Linked DNA regions of Catellatospora sp. TT07R-123. The protein of the gene in region 2 interacts with the protein of the main gene of each other region in a pairwise test. Links are inferred from orthologs where the notes say so. Each region holds a gene or a part of one and is shown on either strand. Other genes may lie near its edges. The genes, in order: dnaE and rplL.

Evidence for each region.
Region 1: the proteins of rplL (region 2) and dnaE interact in binary tests that used the Escherichia coli proteins (3 or more experiments, as listed by UniProt). The link is inferred for Catellatospora sp. TT07R-123 from one-to-one orthologs.

The regions. Positions count from the first base shown.
Region 1 is NZ_BNEM01000001.1:2,634,275-2,642,017, forward strand. What follows is about bases 654-4,718. They hold dnaE (DNA polymerase III subunit alpha), read right to left. Parts: upstream 4,382-4,718; coding sequence 854-4,381; downstream 654-853. In the rest of the region: Cs7R123_RS11145 (YbaB/EbfC family nucleoid-associated protein), read left to right, coding at 1-98; Cs7R123_RS11150 (hypothetical protein), read left to right, coding at 95-481; Cs7R123_RS11165 (hypothetical protein), read right to left, coding at 5,593-6,555; Cs7R123_RS11170 (RluA family pseudouridine synthase), read right to left, coding at 6,612-7,550. UniProt on the Escherichia coli protein: DNA polymerase III is a complex, multichain enzyme responsible for most of the replicative synthesis in bacteria. This DNA polymerase also exhibits 3' to 5' exonuclease activity. The alpha chain is the DNA polymerase catalytic subunit.
Region 2 is NZ_BNEM01000001.1:4,035,197-4,045,551, forward strand. What follows is about bases 1-2,823. They hold rplL (50S ribosomal protein L7/L12), read right to left. Parts: upstream 1,691-2,823; coding sequence 1,310-1,690; downstream 1-1,309. Other genes in these bases: Cs7R123_RS17340 (DNA-directed RNA polymerase subunit beta), read right to left, coding at 1-858; rplJ (50S ribosomal protein L10), read right to left, coding at 1,769-2,305; rplA (50S ribosomal protein L1), read right to left, coding at 2,664-2,823. Outside these bases: more of rplA, read right to left, coding at 2,824-3,374; rplK (50S ribosomal protein L11), read right to left, coding at 3,462-3,893; transcription termination/antitermination protein NusG, read right to left, coding at 4,137-4,841; preprotein translocase subunit SecE, read right to left, coding at 4,866-5,267; Cs7R123_RS17380 (MaoC family dehydratase), read right to left, coding at 5,694-6,101; Cs7R123_RS17385 (MaoC family dehydratase N-terminal domain-containing protein), read right to left, coding at 6,103-6,552; rpmG (50S ribosomal protein L33), read right to left, coding at 6,650-6,817; Cs7R123_RS17405 (bifunctional diguanylate cyclase/phosphodiesterase), read right to left, coding at 7,304-9,805; Cs7R123_RS17410 (hypothetical protein), read right to left, coding at 9,867-10,100; Cs7R123_RS17415 (hypothetical protein), read left to right, coding at 10,347-10,355. UniProt on the Escherichia coli protein: The binding site for several of the GTPase factors involved in protein synthesis (IF-2, EF-Tu, EF-G and RF3). Is thus essential for accurate translation.

The DNA.
Region 1 (7,743 bases), 1.4 Mb from region 2 along the record:
CGGAGTTCCTGCGCACCAACGACATCAACGTGATGATGCGCCGCCACGACGGCATCATGGGCTACGAGCCCGAGGAGCCCGAGGGCGGCCGCCCGTGAGCGGCGACGAGATCCCGGTCCGGCACCTGTCCTGGCCGCCCGGCGACGGCACCCACCTCGACCCGGACACCGGCCGCGACGCGGGACGGCGCATGTTCCTGGCCGGGCAGGAGGTCAGCGGCCTGCGCGACGGGCTCGGCGCGCGGATCGAGGCGGCCGGCGGCGCCCGCCCCTGGGGCAACGACGACTCCGGCAAGCAGATCCAGCAGAACTACGAGCAGATCGGCCCGGCGATCCTGGCCATGTGGCGCATGGTCGGCGAGGCGATGCAGAGCATGGGCGTCAACATCACCGCCGCCGCGAACGAGACCACCGGCACCGACATCGCCACCAGCGAAAACGTCGACAAGGCCGGCACCCGCCACCCGGACATCCCGGTCTGAGGCCGCGACCCGGCCGCCCGGCGCCGGGTACGACTCGGATGATCGCCGCCGGCGGCCGCCCATGGCTTGATGATCGCCGTCTGCGGTCGCACCATGGGTTCATGATCGCCGTCTGCGGTCGCGCGATGGGTTGGTGATCGCCGTCTGCGGTCAGAATCTGCGGCTCAGCGACACTATCCGACCTCAATCAGCGATCTTCACCGCGAACCCCGAACCGCGCCCCGAACCGCGCGCCGCGCCGCGAACCCCGAACCGCGCCGCGAACCGCGCGCCACGCCGCGAACCCCGCGAACCCCGCGCCGCGCCGCGCCGCGAATCGCAGAGTGACGAGTCGCGGTCGGCCGTGGCGCCGACCGCGGACGACGGGTGGGCTCAGCCCAGGGCGGTCGGGCCCAGGAGGGCCTTGAGGTCGGCCATGAGGGCGGGGACGGGCGCCACACGCATGGGGCCGAGCCGGTAGGTGCTGGACTTCTGCCCGTTGGTGATCTTCACGTGCACCTCGGCGGGCCCGGGGTGGGTGGACAGGACCTCGCGCAGCCGCTCGGCCAGCGGCGGGGTGCACCGGTTGGCGGGCAGCGCGAGCACGACGGGCTTGGCGTCGTCGGGAGCCGAGATGTCGGGGATGGACAGGTCCATCGCCATCATCCGGGCCTGGTCGTCGCGGCGGTCGACGCGGCCCTTGACCACGACGATGGCGTCCTCGGCGATGTACTGGCCGACCAGGTCGTACGTGTTGGGGAAGAACAGCACCTCGACGGCGCCGTCCAGGTCCTCCAGGGTGGCCGAGGCCCAGGCCTTGCCCTGCTTGGTGATCCGGCGCTGGACGCCGGACAGGATGCCCGCCAGCGTGACGATCTGGCCGTCGGAGACCGAGCCCTCCTCGCTCAGCGCGGCGACGGACATGTCGGCGGCCTTGCTGAGCACGTGCTCCAGCCCGAACAGCGGGTGGTCGGAGACGTACAGGCCGAGCATCTCGCGTTCGAAGACGAGCAGGTCGGTCTTGTCCCACTCGCCGGCCGGGATGGCCGGGGTGACGACCATGGTCGGCGCGCCGGCGGTGTCGGCGAAGGCTGCGCCGAACAGGTCGTACTGGCCGATGGCCTCGTTCTTCTTCACGCCCATGAACGAGTCGATGGCGTCGGCGTGCACCGACAGCAGGCCCTTGCGGGTGTGCCCCATCGAGTCGAACGCCCCGGCCTTGATCAGCGATTCGATGGTGCGCTTGTTGCACGCCACCGCGTCGATCTTGCGCAGGTAGTCGTAGAAGTCGGTGAACGCGCCGTGCTCCTTGCGGGCCCGCACGACCGCGTCGACCACGTTGCCGCCGACGTTGCGCACCGCGGCCAGGCCGAACCGGATGTCGCCGCCGACCGGGGTGAACCGGGCCGTGGACGCGTTGACGTCCGGCGGCAGCACCTTGATGCCCATGCGGCGGCACTCGGCGAGGTAGACGGCGGACTTGTCCTTGTCGTCGCCGACCGAGGTGAGCAGCGCGGCCATGTACTCGGCCGGGTAGTTGGCCTTCAGGTAGGCGGTCCAGTACGACACCAGGCCGTATCCGGCGGTGTGGGCCTTGTTGAACGCGTAGTCCGAGAAGGGGACCAGGATGTCCCACAGCGTCTTGATCGCCTCGTCGGAGTAGCCCTTTTCCTTCATGCCGCCCGAGAACGGCACGTACTCCTTGTCGAGGATCTCCTTCTTCTTCTTGCCCATCGCGCGGCGCAGCAGGTCGGCCTGGCCGAGGGTGTACCCGGCCAGCTTCTGCGCGATCGCCATGACCTGCTCCTGATACACGATCAGGCCGTACGTGTCGCCCAGGATGTCCTTGAGGGGTTCCGCCAGCTGCGGGTGGATCGGCACCACCGGCTTGCGGTTGTTCTTGCGGTCGGCGTAGTCGTTGTGGGCGTTGGCGCCCATCGGACCCGGCCGGTAGAGCGCGAGCACCGCGGAGATGTCCTCGAAGCCGTCGGGGACCATCGAGCGCAGCAGCGCGCGCATCGGGCCGCCGTCGAGCTGGAACACGCCCAGGGTGTCGCCGCGGGCCAGCAGCTCGTAGGTGGGCGGGTTCTCCAGCGGCAGGTCCTCCAGCACCAGGGTCTCGCCCCGGTTGATCTGGATGCCCTCCAGGCAGTCGTCCATGACGGTGAGGTTGCGCAGGCCCAGGAAGTCCATCTTCAGCAGGCCGATGGACTCGCACGCACCCATGTCCCACTGGGTGATGATGGCGCCGTCCTGCTCGCGCTTCTGGATCGGCAGCACGTCCATCAGCGGCTCGCCGGACAGGATCACGCCGGCCGCGTGCACGCCCCACTGGCGCTTGAGGCCCTCGATGCCCTTGGCCGTGTCGACGACCTTCTTGGCGTCGGGGTCGGTGTCGTACAGCGTCCGGAACTCGACCGCCTCCGGGTAGCGGGGGTGGCTGCTGTCGAAGATGCCGGTGAGCGGGATGTCCTTGCCCATGACGGCCGGGGGCATCGCCTTGGTGATCTTGTCGCCGACCGCGAACGGGTAGCCGAGCACCCGGGCCGCGTCCTTGATCGCGGCCTTCGCCTTGATCGTGCCGTACGTGATGATCTGCGCGACGCGCTCCTCGCCCCAGCGCTCGGTCGCGTACCGGATCATGTCACCGCGCCGGCGCTCGTCGAAGTCCATGTCGATGTCGGGCATGGAGACGCGGTCGGGGTTCAGGAACCGCTCGAACAGCAGGCCGTGCGCCATCGGGTCGAGTTCGGTGATGCGCAGCGCGTACGCGATCAGGGCGCCCGCCGCCGAACCGCGGCCGGGACCCACCCGGATCTTCTCCTTGCGCGCGTACTCGCACAGGTCCGCGGTGACCAGGAAGTAGCCCGGGAAGCCCATCTTGCAGATGACGTCGAGCTCGTAGTCGGCCTGGCGCAGCCGGTCCTCCGGCACCCCGTTCGGGAAGCGGTCGCGCAGGCCGCGGTGCACCTCGGCACGCAGCCACGACTCCTCGGTGTGGCCCTCGGGCACCGGGAACGACGGCATCAGGTCGCGGTGGGCGAACACGGTCTTGTAGTCGCCGATCCGCTCGGCGATCTCCAGCGTGTTGTCGCAGGCCCCGGGCATGATGGCGTCCCACTGGGCGCGCATCTCCTCGGCGGACTTCAGGTAGAAGTCGCGGGCGTCGAACTTGAACCGCTTGGGGTCGGCCATCGTCGAGCCCGACTGCACGCACAGCAGCACCTCGTGCGCGTCGGCGTCGGCGGCGTACGTGTAGTGCAGGTCGTTGGTGACGATCGGCTTGAGGTTCAGGTGCTTGCGCAGCCGCTCCAGGCCCTCGCGCGCGGCCTTCTCGATCGAGATGCCGTGGTCCATCAGCTCCAGGTAGAAGTTCTCCTTGCCGAAGATGTCCTGGAACTCACCGGCCGAGGCGACCGCCTTGTCGAAGTCGCCGATGCGCAGCCACGTCTGGATCTCCCCCGACGGGCAGCCCGTCGTCCCGATCACGCCCTTGCCGTACAGATTGAGCAGCTCGCGGTCGGCGCGGGGCTTGTAGAAGTAGCCCTCCAGGCTCGCCCGCGACTGCATCCGGAACAGGTTGCGCAGGCCGTCGGCGTCGGCCGCCAGCATCGTCATGTGGGTGTACGCGCCACCGCCGGAGACGTCGTTCTCGCCGCCGTCGGCCCAGCGGACGCGGGTGCGCTCCTGGCGGGCCGTGTTCGGGGTCACGTAGCTCTCGACGCCGATGATCGGCTTGATCCCGGCGGCGGTCGCCTGCTTGTAGAAGTCGTACGCCCCGAACATGTTGCCGTGGTCGGTCATCGCCAGGGCGGGCATCCCGAGCCGGGTCGCCTCCTTGAACAGCTCCTTTAGTCTCGCCGCACCGTCGAGCATCGAGTATTCGGTGTGCACGTGCAGGTGAACGAAGGAGTCTGACACGCGCGCCAGCCTACCTCGCCGGGCTGTCGGCGACGCGCCCGCCGACCCGGTCGGGGTCAGCGGACGAACGGCTCCATCATCACCGCGGCGGCGTGCAGCCAGGCGCGCTTGGTCGCGGGCTGGAGGGCGCCGTACTCGATCGAGGAGCCGGTCTCCAGGGCGGGATCGAAGGGCACCACCACGACCGCGCGGGTACGGGTGGCGAAGTGCCTGCGCAGGTCCTCCAGCATCGGCGACTGGCCCGGCGTCGCGCACGACAGCAGCGTGACCGCGTTCTCGGCCAGCTTGCCCAGGCCCACCTCGTGCAGCAGGTCGATCATCCAGTCGGCGGTGAACGCGGCGTCCTCGCGCGGCACGGTGGTGATCACGAGCTGGTCGCAGGCGTTGAGCACGGTCTGCCAGTTGGCGCTCTCGACGTTGTTGCCCGTGTCGACGCAGACCACCTCGTGGGTGCGGCAGAGCAGCTCCAGCACCCGGCGCACGGTGTGCGTGTCCAGCCGCTGGGCGAAGCGCGGGTTCTCCTCCCCGGCGAGCACGTCGTACGACCCGTCGGAGGCGTGGCGCAGGTAGTCGTCGAGCCGGTCCTTCAGCTCGTACGGCGGGCAGTTCTCGATCTCCATCAGGTCGCCGAGCAGGTGCCGGATGGTGCGGGCGTGCCGGGCGCTGCCCGCGCGCAGCCCCAGGGTGCCGCGCAGCTCGTTGTCGTCCCAGGCCAGCACGCCCCGGCCGCGCACGCTGCCGATGGTGGCGGCGGCCAGCACGGTGGCGGTGGTCTTGTGCACGCCGCCCTTGGGGTTGGCGAAGGCGAGCACCTTGGGCCGGTCGAGCTGGCCCCGCAGCAGGTTGACGGCCTGGTCGATCTCGGAGGGCGCGGCGGCCCGCCACTCGACCCGGCCGGTGGGGCCGCCCCCGCCCGCCGACGGCGCGCCGGCGCCCGGACCGGGCGACGGCCTCAGGTCACCGGGGCGCGGCTTGGCGCGGTCCAGCAGCACCCGCCAGCGCGAGGTGTCCGGCGCCGGCAGGTTGCCCGGCTGGCCCCAGGCGGTGGGGTCGTCCGGCCCACGCTGCCCGCTGCGCTCCACGGTGCGCCCTCCCGACCCTGCCCGGACTGATCAAACGCGGCCCAGGCTACGCACCCGGCACCGGCTTGACCACCCTATGTGCTCGGGCCCCCACTCCTCCAGCCCTGTTTTGCGCCTACCCAGGTGTAACTAGGGTGCCTGGCTGGCGGATATGGCGCTCGGCGACTCGGCCGGAGTCTCGGGCCCGTCCGACGGCGTGGTCGTCGGTTCGGGTGACGGCGGCGGCCCGGCGGAGCCGGTCGGCTCGGCCGACGGGCTCGCCGGCGGTGTGGCGGTGGCGGTGGCGGTGGCGCCGGCCGGGGCCTGGCCCAGCTGCTCGGGCAGCGGCGGCAGGAACACCGCCCGGTCGAGGCGGCGCACCTCGGGAGCGGGGTCGACGGCGCGCACCTCCGGGCGGGCGGCGATCTGGTCCAGCGCGGCCGGGGTCGCCCGGACCACGGCGGCGTACACGCAGGCGCACCCGGCCCGGTACGCCTCCGCCTCGGCGGCGGCGACCGTGGAGTCGCCCAGGTAGCCCTGGCGCAGGTCGACCTCGGTCGCGTCGGTGGTCTGCAACTTCGCGGCGACCCGGCGCAGGTCGTCGGCGTCGCCCGCGCGCTTGCGCGCCACCTGCGCCATGCCCGCCACCACGTCGGCGGGGATCGTGAACGCCGGGATGCGCACCGACTGGGTCACCGCGCCGCTCAGCGGCACCCGGGCGTAGACCTCCACCACGGAGACGCCGCCGAGCACCGGGGTCAGCCGCTCCGGCGCCAGGTAGGCGCGCAGGCTGACCAGGGCGTACGTCTCGACCGGCGACGCGGTCGGGCGCTTGAGCAGGCCGGTGAGCTCGGAGCGGGCCTGGCGGGCGTACAGCGGCACGCTCTGGCCCTGCACGACGCCGACCCGCACCGTCTCCATGGCGGCGCTGTCGGCGGACGGCGCGACCGGGCGGCGGGTCGCCCACACCGCGCCCAGCAGCGCACCGATGACGCCGACCACCGCGATGCCGGTCAGCAGCCGCAGCCGTAGCCCGCCCCCGGCCGCCCGCGCGAACCCGCGCGCCAGCCTCGGCACGACCACCTGGTCGAGATGCCGCAACAACCTCTGCACTGAGGTCCTCTCCAAAGCTGAAGCACGGAAGGGCACCGCCGGTGCCCTTCCGTGCCCTAACCGGCGTCGCGCAGCAGCGACAGCGCGTGCGCGAGATCTGGCGGGTACTCGCTGACGAAGCGGACCTCTTCCCCGCTGCCCGGGTGGACGAAACTGAGCTCCCGGGCGTGCAGCCACTGCCGGGACAGGCCCAGCCGGGCGGACAGGGTCGGGTCGGCGCCGTAGGTCAGGTCACCTACACAGGGGTGGCGCAGCGCGGAGAAGTGCACCCGGATCTGGTGGGTGCGACCGGTCTCCAGCTTGATGTCGACGAGGCTGGCGGCGGGGAAGGCCTCCAGCGTGTCGTAGTGGGTGATGCTGGGCTTGCCGCCCGACATCACCGCGAACTTGTAGTCGTGCGTGGGGTGGCGGTCGATGGGGGCGTCGACCGTGCCGCGCAGCGGATCCAGATGGCCCTGGACCACGGCGTGGTATCGCTTGTCGACCTCGCGGTGCTTGAACGCCCACTTGAGGGCGCTGTAGGCCGACTCGCTCTTGGCGACGACCATCAGCCCGGTCGTGCCGACGTCGAGGCGGTGCACGATGCCCTGCCGCTCGGCCGCGCCGGAGGTGGCCACCCGCTGGCCGAGCCCGGCCAGGCCGCCGAGCACGGTCGGGCCGGTCCAGCCGGGGCTGGGGTGGGCCGCTACGCCGACCGGCTTGTCGACCACGACGATGTCGTCGTCGCTGTACACGATGCGCAGGCCCTCGATGGTCTCGACCACGACGGTCGGCGCCGACGGCGGGGCGGGCAGGGTCACTTCCAGCCAGCTGCCGCCGGAGACCTTGTCGGACTTGCCGCGCGCGGTGCCGTCGACCAGCGCGTCCCCGGCCTCGACCAGGGTCGCCGCAGCGGTGCGGGACAGCCCGAACAGGCGGGAGACAGCCTGGTCCAGCCGCATGCCGTCCAGCCCGTCCGGGACCGGCAGGCTGCGGCTCTCGCCCTTCAGGACCATGCCTGCGAACCCTGCTCGGAGCTGACGCCGGCCGAGTCGGCCTCGCGCTGGTCGCCCGCGGCGGCCTTCTTCTGCTCGTCCTTGCCCGAAAGGCGCGAGCCGTCGCGCTGGCGGCCGGTCAGTTCGAGCAGGATCGCCAGGCAGACGCCGCCGACCAGGGCCATGTCGGCCACGTTGAAGATCGGCCAGGTGC
Region 2 (10,355 bases):
CCGCTTCGGGTTGAAGAAGAGGTTGTCGAGCAGGGTCTGGGCGTTCTCCCGCGTCGGCGGCTCCCCAGGGCGCAGCTTGCGGTAGATGTCGAGCAGCGCCTCGTCCTGGCCGGCGATGTGGTCCTTCTCCAGCGTGGTCATGAGCAGCTCGGACCAGCCGAACCGCTCACGGATCTGGTCATTGGTCCAGCCGATGGCCTTGAGCAGGACGGTCACGGCCTGGCGGCGCTTGCGGTCGATGCGCACGCCGACGGTGTCGCGCTTGTCGATGTCGAACTCCAGCCAGGCACCCCGGCTCGGGATGACCTTGACGCTGGAGAGGTCGCGGTCCGAGGTCTTGTCCGGCTCCTTGGCGAAGTACACACCCGGGGAACGGACGAGCTGGCTGACCACGATGCGCTCGGTGCCGTTGATGATGAAAGTGCCCTTCGGCGTCATCATCGGGAAGTCACCCATGAACACCGTCTGGCTCTTGATCTCGCCAGTCGAGTTGTTGGTGAACTCCGCCGTCACGAACAGCGGCGCGCAGTAGGTGAGGTCCTTCTCCTTGCACTCCTCGATGGAAGCCTTCACCTCGTCGAAGCGAGGGTCGGAGAAGCTGAGCGACATGGTGCCGGAGAAGTCCTCGATCGGGCTGATCTCCTCGAGGATCTCCGCAAGGCCCGATCGGGCGTCTGCGACGAGATCCACCGAACGGATCTGCCAGGACTCATTGCCGACAAGCCAGTCGAAAGACTCGGTTTGAATTGCGAGCAGGTTTGGTACTTCGAGGTGTTCGGTGATTCTGCCGAACGAGATCCGGCGAGGAGCGAACGCGCTCGACGATCGACTGGTCTTCGCAGGGCGGGAGGCTGCCAAGATACGTCCTTCCGAGGACCGGTGGTGCAACGGCCGTTACGCGAACATCCCGACGACCCCTGACCAGCATCCGACATCGGACATTCTGGGCACGGGAAAAGTCGAAGGGCAGCGCAAACTAGCAGTGTAGCCGAAGCAGCGACCGCTGTCGAGTCTCCACGGCAGGCTTCCGCAGAACGTGGTCCAGCCCACCTTCAGATCGGTGTCGCCACGCTCCGCACTCCTGCCGCTACTAACTCGGAAGGTCGTACTGAAGAAAGACTGCCTGGCGTCGCGGTCCCAGTCAAGACCCGACGACTGTTCCAGTGTCACGTACGGCGTCAACTATGCAACGGAGCGCCCGTATCCGCAGCCAGAAGCGCAAGAGGCGGGCACCCTGTCGGGTGCCCGCCTCTCGACTAGCGCATCTGCGCGGTAGGCCGCGTCCCGTCTGACGGAACGCGGCGCCGGATCACTTGAGGGTGATCTTGGCGCCCTCGGCCTCGAGCTTCGCCTTGGCCTTCTCGGCGGTCTCCTTGTTGACCTTCTCGAGGATCGCCTTGGGGGCGGCCTCGACGACGTCCTTGGCCTCCTTCAGGCCCAGGCCGGTCAGCTCGCGCACGACCTTGATGACCTGGATCTTCTTGCCACCGTCGCTGTCGAGGACGACGTCGAACTCGTCCTTCTCCTCCGGCGCCTCGGCGACGACGGCCGGGCCGACCGGGCCGGCCATGACCGGGGCGGCGGCCTTGACGTCGAAGGTGTCCTCGAACTGCTTCACGAACTCGGAGAGCTCGATCAGGGTCATCTCCTTGAACGCGGCAAGGAGGTCGTCGGTGCTCAGCTTCGCCATGTCAGGCGTCCTTTCGTACGTGGTTCATCAGCTGCGGCAGGACGCCGCGAGCAAAGTTGGGACAGAAGGCGGCGACGCTCACGCGTCGGCGCCCTCCTTCTCGAGCTTGTCCTGCAGAGCGGCGGCCGTACGGACGGCCTTCACCAGCGGCGCCTGGAACAGGGCAGCGGCGTTGCTCATGCTTGCCTTCATCGCGCCGGCCAGCTTGGCCAGCAGCACCTCGCGGGACTCCAGGTCGGCGAGCTTGCCGACCTCGGCGGCCGAGATGGCCTTGCCCTCGAAGACGCCGCCCTTGATGACGAGCAGCGGGTTGGCCTTGGCGAAGTCGCGCAGGCCCTTGGCCGCGTCGACGACGTCGCCGGAGACGAAGGCGAGCGCGGTAGGACCGGTGAACAGAGCGTCGAGACCGGTCAGACCGGCGTTGGTCGCGGCGATCTTCGCGAGCGTGTTCTTGGCGACGGTGTACTCGGCACCGCCCATGGAACGACGCAGATCGGTCAGCTGCTTCACGGTCAGGCCGCGGTACTCGGTGAGCACCGTGGCGTTGGACTCCTGGAAGCGCTTGGTGAGCTCCGCAACGCTGCCGGCCTTGTCGGCACGGATCTTGTCCGCCATGTCCCCTCCTCTCTCGTACTCCAGGCTGGTTTCGCGGGGACCCTGGTCCCGGCAGCGAATGGGAGAACGAAAAACGCCCCGGCGCAGGGCGCACGGGGCTTCACGCGGCGCTGGGCGCCGCAGGCGAGGCTACCGTCCTTCCCTGCGCGGGCCGCCCGTTCTCCCGCTCGTTGCCGAGCGGCGGGTCCTTCGATCGCCCGGTTGCCCGGACGATGACCAGCGGTCTTTGGGTGGAACTGTTACGGCGACTCTACGTGACCGGGTATCGGGCCACCAAATCGGGGTGCTGTGACGTACCCCGGCAAAGCAGCGGCGCCGCCCGCGGTGTGCGGACGGCGCCGTGACGGAGCGGGGCGGATCAGGCCTCGGTCTCCAGGAAGTTGCGCGTCACGTTCGGGTCGACCGGGATGCCCGGGCCCATCGTGGTGGTGACGAACACCTTCTTGAGGTACTTGCCCTTGGCCGCGGACGGCTTGCAGCGCAGGACCTCGTCGAGCACCGCGGCGTAGTTCTCGACCAGCTGCTCGGGCGAGAACGAGGCCTTACCGATGATCAGGTGCAGGTTCGAGTGCTTGTCCACCCGGAAGGTGATCTTGCCACCCTTGATGTCGGCCACCGCCTTGGCGATGTCCATGGTCACGGTGCCGGTCTTCGGGTTCGGCATGAGACCGCGCGGGCCCAGGATCCGCGCGATACGGCCGATCTTGGCCATCTGGTCCGGCGTCGCGATCGCGGCGTCGAAGTCCAGCCAGCCCTCCTGAATCCGGGCCACCAGCTCGTCGGTGCCCACCGCGTCGGCGCCGGCGGCGGTCGCCTCGGCGGCCTTCTCGCCGGAGGCGAAGACGATGACGCGGGCGGTCTTGCCCGTGCCGTGGGGCAGGTTCACCACGCCGCGGACCATCTGGTCCGCCTTGCGGGGGTCGACACCGAGGCGCATCGCGACCTCGACCGTGGCGTCGAACTTCACCTTGGTGGTGTCCTTGGCGAGCTTGATCGCCTCGAGCGGGCCGTACAGCTTGGTACGGTCCACCTGCTCGAAGGACGTGTTGTAAGACTTGCCGTGCTTCATTTCTCAGTTCTCCTGTGGTTGTGTCGAGCCCCTGCGGGCCCTCCCACGAAATGGGTCACCGTCGGCGCGCAGCGCCGTACGACGGCGTCAGTCCTTGACGGTGATGCCCATCGACCGAGCGGTGCCGGCGATGATGCGCTCGGCCATCTCGATGTCGTTGGCGTTCAGGTCGGACATCTTCTTCTCGGCGATCTCCCGGAGCTGGGCGCGGGTCACCGAACCGACCTTGGTGGTGTGCGGCACGCCGGAGCCCTTGGGCACGCCGGCGGCCTTGATCAGGAGCCGGGCGGCGGGCGGCGTCTTCAGGATGAACGTGAACGTACGGTCCTCGTACACACTGATCTGCGCCGGGACGATGTCACCGCGCTGCGACTCGGTCTGGGCGTTGTACGCCTTGCAGAACTCCATGATGTTCACGCCGTGCTGACCCAGCGCCGGACCCACCGGCGGAGCCGGGGTGGCCTGGCCGGCCTTCAGCTGCAGCGTGAACGTCTTGACGAGTTTCTTCTTCGGAGGCATGTCTACTTCCTGGGACTTGTCGACCCGGCATCGAACGCCGGATCAGGGTGGTTTACACCGGACCGGCCGGTGCGATGCGCGCACGGTCAGCGCGCGGCACAGGCCGGACGTTCAAGGCTACCGCATACTGGTCCGCGCCTATTCGCCGAGGTCGGTGTGACCGCGGACGCGGCGCGGCGGCGCGCGCCCGCAACGCCGACGCGGCGGGGGCCAGAGGCCACCCGCCGCGTCCGGAGAGCTTCGTCAGATCTTGGTGACCTGGTTGAAGTTGAGCTCGACCGGGGTCTCCCGGCCGAAGATCGAGACGAGCACCTTGAGCTTCTGCTGGTCGGCGTTGATCTCGCTGATCGTCGCCGGCAGCGAGGCGAAGGCGCCGTCGGTGACGGTCACCGAGTCGCCCACCTCGAAGTCGAGCACCCTGATCTCGGCCTTGGCCTTCTTCTGCGCACCGGGCGCCTCGACCGACGGCAGCAGCCACTTGAGCACCTCGTCGAGGCTCAGCGGCGCGGGCCGGTCCGCGCGGTCGGTGGCACCCACGAACCCGGTCACCCCGGGCGTGTTGCGCACACACGAGTACGACTCGGGGGTCAGGTCCATCCGGACCAGCAGGTAGCCGGGGAAGACCTTGCTCTGCACCTGGGTGCGCTTGCCGTTCTTGACCTCGACCTCTTCGCGGGTCGGCACCTCGACCTGGAAGATGTACTCCTCCATGTCGAGGCTGGTGATGCGGGTCTCGAGGTTGGTCTTGACCTTGTTCTCGTAACCGGCGTACGAGTGCACGACATACCAGTCGCCCGGGGCGAACCGCAGCTTCTGCCGCAGCTCGGCAGCCGGGTCGAACTCGTCTTCAGCGTGCTCCGCCGCCCCGTGCGCCGGCTCGTCGGACACCGCGACCGCGGAGGTCACCTCGATGTCGTCGGACTGGGCCGTCTCGTCGTACTCAGGCACGTAGCTCGCTCACTTCCGTATTCGTTACTTGGCGTTGTGGTCGCCGAAGACGAACAGCACACCCTTGGCGTACAGGTAGTCGAGGCCGGTCACGATCGCCATGATGGCGGTCACGAACACGAGCACGACCGCGGTGTAGGTGAGCAGTTCGTTACGAGTCGGCCAGATGACCTTACGCAGCTCGGCGACGACTTCACGGACAAAACGTCCGATTCGACCGAAGAAACCGACCTTCTCGGTCGCGTCCGCCTTCTTGACCGCGCGAGCGCCCTTGCCGTCCACCGGCCGGGCCTTGGTCGCCGTGCCGCGTCCGCCGCCGACGGCAGCGTCCTCGTCGGTCAGGGCGTCATCGTCGACAGCGTCGTCGAACACGTCGTCGACGTGCTCGGCCGCGGCGTCCTCGCCACGTCGGTTGCTCTCGGCCACTGCGCCCTACTTCCATCTCGCGGGGTGGTGTCGGGTCCGTGCAGGGACACGGGCCCGTGTGCCCTCGCTGTCGAGGGGCACCTGTCACGCTGGCCCCTGCCCCAGGTGGGGCCGAGAGGGCCATACGACCCATGGTGCGCCGTCGGCCATGCCGACGGCCAGTTTCCACGGATCGCCCACCGAGGGCCGGTAGGCCGAAGCCGCAGGGGCGACAGGACTCGAACCTGCAACCTGCGGTTTTGGAGACCGCTGCGCTGCCAATTGCGCCACACCCCTGTGCGGGAAAGTCACCTGAACGGCCGCCTAAGCTAACCGTCAGAGGTCACTAACCCCACGGCGGACCAGTGTACGGGTATCCGGGCGAGTGAGCCAACTGGGCTCGGCCCTTTTTTGTCCGGCCTGTTTCGCCGACCCCCCACCGGCCCGTCAGTCCTGCCGGATCACGACCCTGGCCTGCGCCAACACCTTCTCGCCACCGCACGTGGCGGTCAGGTCGAACGTGACCAGACCCTCCGCGGTGACCGACTTGATCACCGCGGTGAAGTCCACCGCGGTTCCCTCGTCCGTGTCCGGCACCGGCACCGGGCGGGTGAACCGCACCCCGATGTCGAGCACCGCGTCCGCCCGGCCGACCCAGTTGGTGACCGCCCGGCCCGCCAGCGCCATCGTGTACATGCCGTGCGCGATCACCCCCGGCAGGCCCACCCCGACCGCGGTACGCTCGCTCCAGTGGATCGGGTTGAGGTCCCCGGAGGCCCCCGCGTAGCGGACCAGGTCCGCGCGGGTCACCCGGAAGGTCTGCGAGGGCAGCTGCTGCCCCGTCTCGTACGCCATCTCACTCACCGTGCCCTCGGACGACCAGCTTGCACACGACCGTGACGACCGGCTCCCCGGCCGGCGTGGACAGCTCCGCGCGGGTGGTGAGGAAGTCGTGCCCGCCCCGGTGGGTGATGTCGTCGATGCTGCTCACCACCACGAGCTCGTCGCCGGCCACGATCGGGCGGCGGTAGCTGAAGCGCTGATCGCCGTGGACCACACGGGTGTAGTCCATGCCCAGCTCGGGGTCGGTGACGATCTGCTCCATCGCGGCGAAGCTCAGGATGATCGGGAAGGTGGGCGGCGCCACCACGTCGCGGTAGCCGGCCGCGTGCGCGGCCGCCACGTCGTGGTACAGGGCGTCCGGGGCGCCGATCGCGTCGGCGAACTCCCGGATCTTCTCGCGCCCCACCTGATAGGGCTCGGTCGGCGGGTATGTCCGACCGATGAACGACTGATCCATCGGCATGCCAGTGAACCTATGCCAGCAGGGGGTGGCCCTGGTGGGCCACCCCCTGCTCGAAGATCTGGTGAGACCGCCGTCATCGGGTCTCGCGCTGAGTCGCTCAGCGGGTTTCGCGGTGCGCGGTGTGCTTGCCGCAGCGCGGGCAGAACTTCTTCAGCTCAATCCGATCCGGGTCGTTACGCCGGTTCTTCTTGGTGATGTAGTTCCGCTCCTTGCAGTCCACGCACGCCATGGTGATCTTTGGACGTACGTCAGTCGCCTTGGCCACGGGAGTGCCTTTCTGAAACAGCTGCTTTGAATTACCGGCATTTCAGGATAGACAGAGTCCGTCCCGATCTGCAAAAGGGTCACCAGTGGCGATCCTTACACCGCTCGACCATCGGAGCTGCTGCCCGACCTGGTCGCGCACCCTCCGGCGGCTGACGCCCGGGTGTCTAATGCGTAGCGATGGCCGGACTTGAACCGGCGACACAGCGATTATGAGTCGCTTGCTCTGCCAACTGAGCTACACCGCCTGGCGAGCCCTGCCGGAAGAATATCCGGCAGTCCGGTCGAGCCCCCTTACGGAATCGAACCGTAGACCTTCTCCTTACCATGGAGACGCTCTGCCGACTGAGCTAAGGGGGCGTGCTCGCTGCCTGGTGGTTTCCCACCTCGCCGCGCGCCTTGGTAAGAGTACACAACATCGGGCCCTGGCGGAAATCGGGTTCGGTGTGGCGCGCCACAACCTTGCCGCGGCATCCGGCGGACGGCCTCAGCCGACCGCGCGCAGGCGGCGCACCTCGCCCAGCGGGGTGGGCTCGGCGTCGGTCTGGGCGCCCAGCCACGCCTCCAGCCGCTCGTACGGCAGCGGCCGGCTGAACAGGAAGCCCTGGCCGATGTCGCAGCCGATCTCCTCCAGCAGCTCCAGCGTCAGCTCGCTCTCGACACCCTCGGCCACCACGGTCAGCCCGAAGTGCCGCGAGATGTCCACCACGGCCCGCACTATCGCCAGATCGCCCGGGTCGGTCGCCATGCCCTGCACGAACGAGCGGTCCACCTTCACCTCGTGCACCGGCAGCCGCCGCAGGTACGACAGCGACGAGTAGCCGGTGCCGAAGTCGTCCACGGACAGGTGCACGCCCAGGTCGTACAGGCGGCGCAGGGTGGGCAGCAGGCGGTCGACGCCGTCGACCACCCCGTCCTCGGTGATCTCCAGCGTCAGCCGGTCGGGCGATACGCCGTACTCCTGGAGCAGATCGTCGACGCGCTGCGGGAACGACGGGTCGACCAGGGTGCGCGGGGACAGGTTCACCGCCACCGACAGCGGCCGTCCGGCGTCCACCCACTGCCGCGCCCGGCGCAGGCCCTCGCGCAGCACCACGTCGGTCAGGCGGGACAGCTGGCCGGTGTGCTCGGCCACCGCGACGAAGTCCTCGGGCGCGACCGCGCCGTGGGTCGGGTGCTCCCAGCGGGCCAGGCACTCCACCCCGACCAGGCGCCGGTCCCGCAGCGACACCTTGGGCTGGAAGAAGACCTCCAGCTCGCCGTTGTCCAGGGCGCGGCGCAGGTCGCCGGCCAGGCCCACCCGCCGCATCGACCGCGACTCCAGCCCGACGTCGAACAGCTGCACGCCGCTGGCCAGGCCCTTGGCCGCGTGCGTCGCCACGTCGGCGCGCTGGATCAGCGTCGCCGGATCGGAGCCGTGCTCGGGATGCAGCGCGATCCCCACCGCCGTGTTGACGTCGAGGGTCAGCGAGCCGAAGGTCATCGGGTCCTGCAGCAGGCTCCGCAGCTCGGTCGCCAGGTCGACGGCGGCCTCGGCGTGGGGCAGGCGCAGGGTGACGACGAACTCGTCGCCGCCGGAGCGGCCCACCAGGGCCGCGGGCGGCGCCAGCGTGCGCAGCCGGGTGGCCACCTCGGCCAGCAGCTGGTCTCCCGCGGCGTGGCCGAGCGAGTCGTTGACGTCGCGCAACCCGTCCACGTCGAACATCAGCAGGGCCACGACCTCGCCGGGAGCGCGGACCCGCACCGCCTCCTCCAGCGCCTGGGTCACCCGGCGCCGGTTGGGCAGGGCGGTCAGCGCGTCGTGGTAGGCGTCGTAGCGCAGCCGGTCGACCAGGCGGTTGTTCTCCACCGCCACCGCCGCGTGCGCGGCGACCGACTCCAGCAGCCGCACGTCGGCCGGGCCGAAGTGCATGTTGTCGCCGAGGCGGCCCGCGACCTCCAGCGTTCCGATCACCGCGGAGCTGGCCCGCAGCGGCACCACGATCGCGTCCTTGACGCTGGACTCGCGCAGCTCCGCGCGGAGCTGGTCGTCGCCGAGCTTGGCACCGCCGGCGACGGTCCGCCCCGTGCCGACCGCCTGCTTGCGCATCGAGTCCGGCGCGCCGGCGACGTCGAGCAGGCCCTTGTCGTCGGGCCGCGCGCTGAGCAGCAGTTCGGGGTGGCGCCCCTGCGCGGGCAGCCACAGCGTCGCGTACTCGGCCTGGAGCAGCTGCCGGACCCGCGCGAGCAGGACGTCGGGCAGGGTGCCGTCGTGCGGGGTGTCGGAGATGGCGCCGGTCAGGTCGTAGATCTCGGTCAGCGTGCGGTGCTGGTTCATCGACCGGTTGTACGACCGGTATGCCAGGGCGAAGCAGACGATCAGGACCGCCATCAGGATGATCGCGCCGATGCCCTGCTGTAGCAGCAGAAGGACCGCGAGCCCGACGGCGGTGTTGATGCCGGCCATGACGACGCCGGGCACCGCCGCGGCGAGTTCCTGCGGCGCGAACCTTCCCTGCACGAGGGTGATCACGCTGACCACGCTGACGAGCGAGACCAGCACGCTCACCATCACCGCGACGACCAGCACCAGCCAGCTGCGCGGATCTTCGAGGTCGATCGGGCCGCCGATCAGCACCAGCAGGCTGGCGGCCGCGGTGCCCAGCGACATGACCGCGACGTTGAACGCCGCCTTGACCGGGGCGACCTTGCGCCGCCACTGCACGATGCACTGCACCGCGATGCGGGTCAGCAGCAGCGGCACCGGGGGCAGGTAGAAGAGCCCGAGGAGGAATGGGATCTCGGCGAGGGTGAGGAAGAACCCGTGCCGCCGGACCTCGAACTGGAGGACGGTCGTCTCCGCGCCGACCCACAGGGCGAAGAAGAGCGGGATCAGCCACCAGTGCGCAAGGTGTGCCGTCGAACGATTGGCGGCCAGCGCCGAGAGTCCGAGGGCCAGCACCGCTGCCGGGCCCGTGATCAACCAGGCCAGTTCGGCGGAGCGCCGCACGCCTCGTTCAGCTCTGGCCAACGCCGTTGGTCCGCTCTCTAGGGGGCTGACCGGCTACCGGTCAGCTCCACTGAAATTCGGCTTCTTCACGGCCCGTCAGCGCCGTGGCACCCGCGGTGTCGTCACCGCTGGGCAGAGAGCTCCACTGGAACTCGTCCGGAAGGACGGTCTCACCGGCGCTCCACTGGAACTCCTGCGCCGACATCGTCGGCTCTGCGACACCACCCAGCACGGTTCCCAGCGCCACGATGAGCGCGCCGCTGCCCATCCACCGGGCAAGCTTGCTCGTTCGCATCATCGACTCCACGGGTGACAGAGGAAAACCAGGGGCTGTCAAGGATCGTGCCACAGGTTCCGGCACAAGAGGAAGCCCGCATGGCGTGCCACGCCGCGGTCCGACCAATTTATAGCCGTTCGGTGAGGACGGGCTGGACCGGCCGCAGCGGCAGCTCACCCTCAGGAATGCGGAACCACACTGTACGTCCCCCGGCGCCGTCAAGACAGTCCTTGCCTGCTGTTCGAACGTGTGTACGATACCGCCATGATGCGT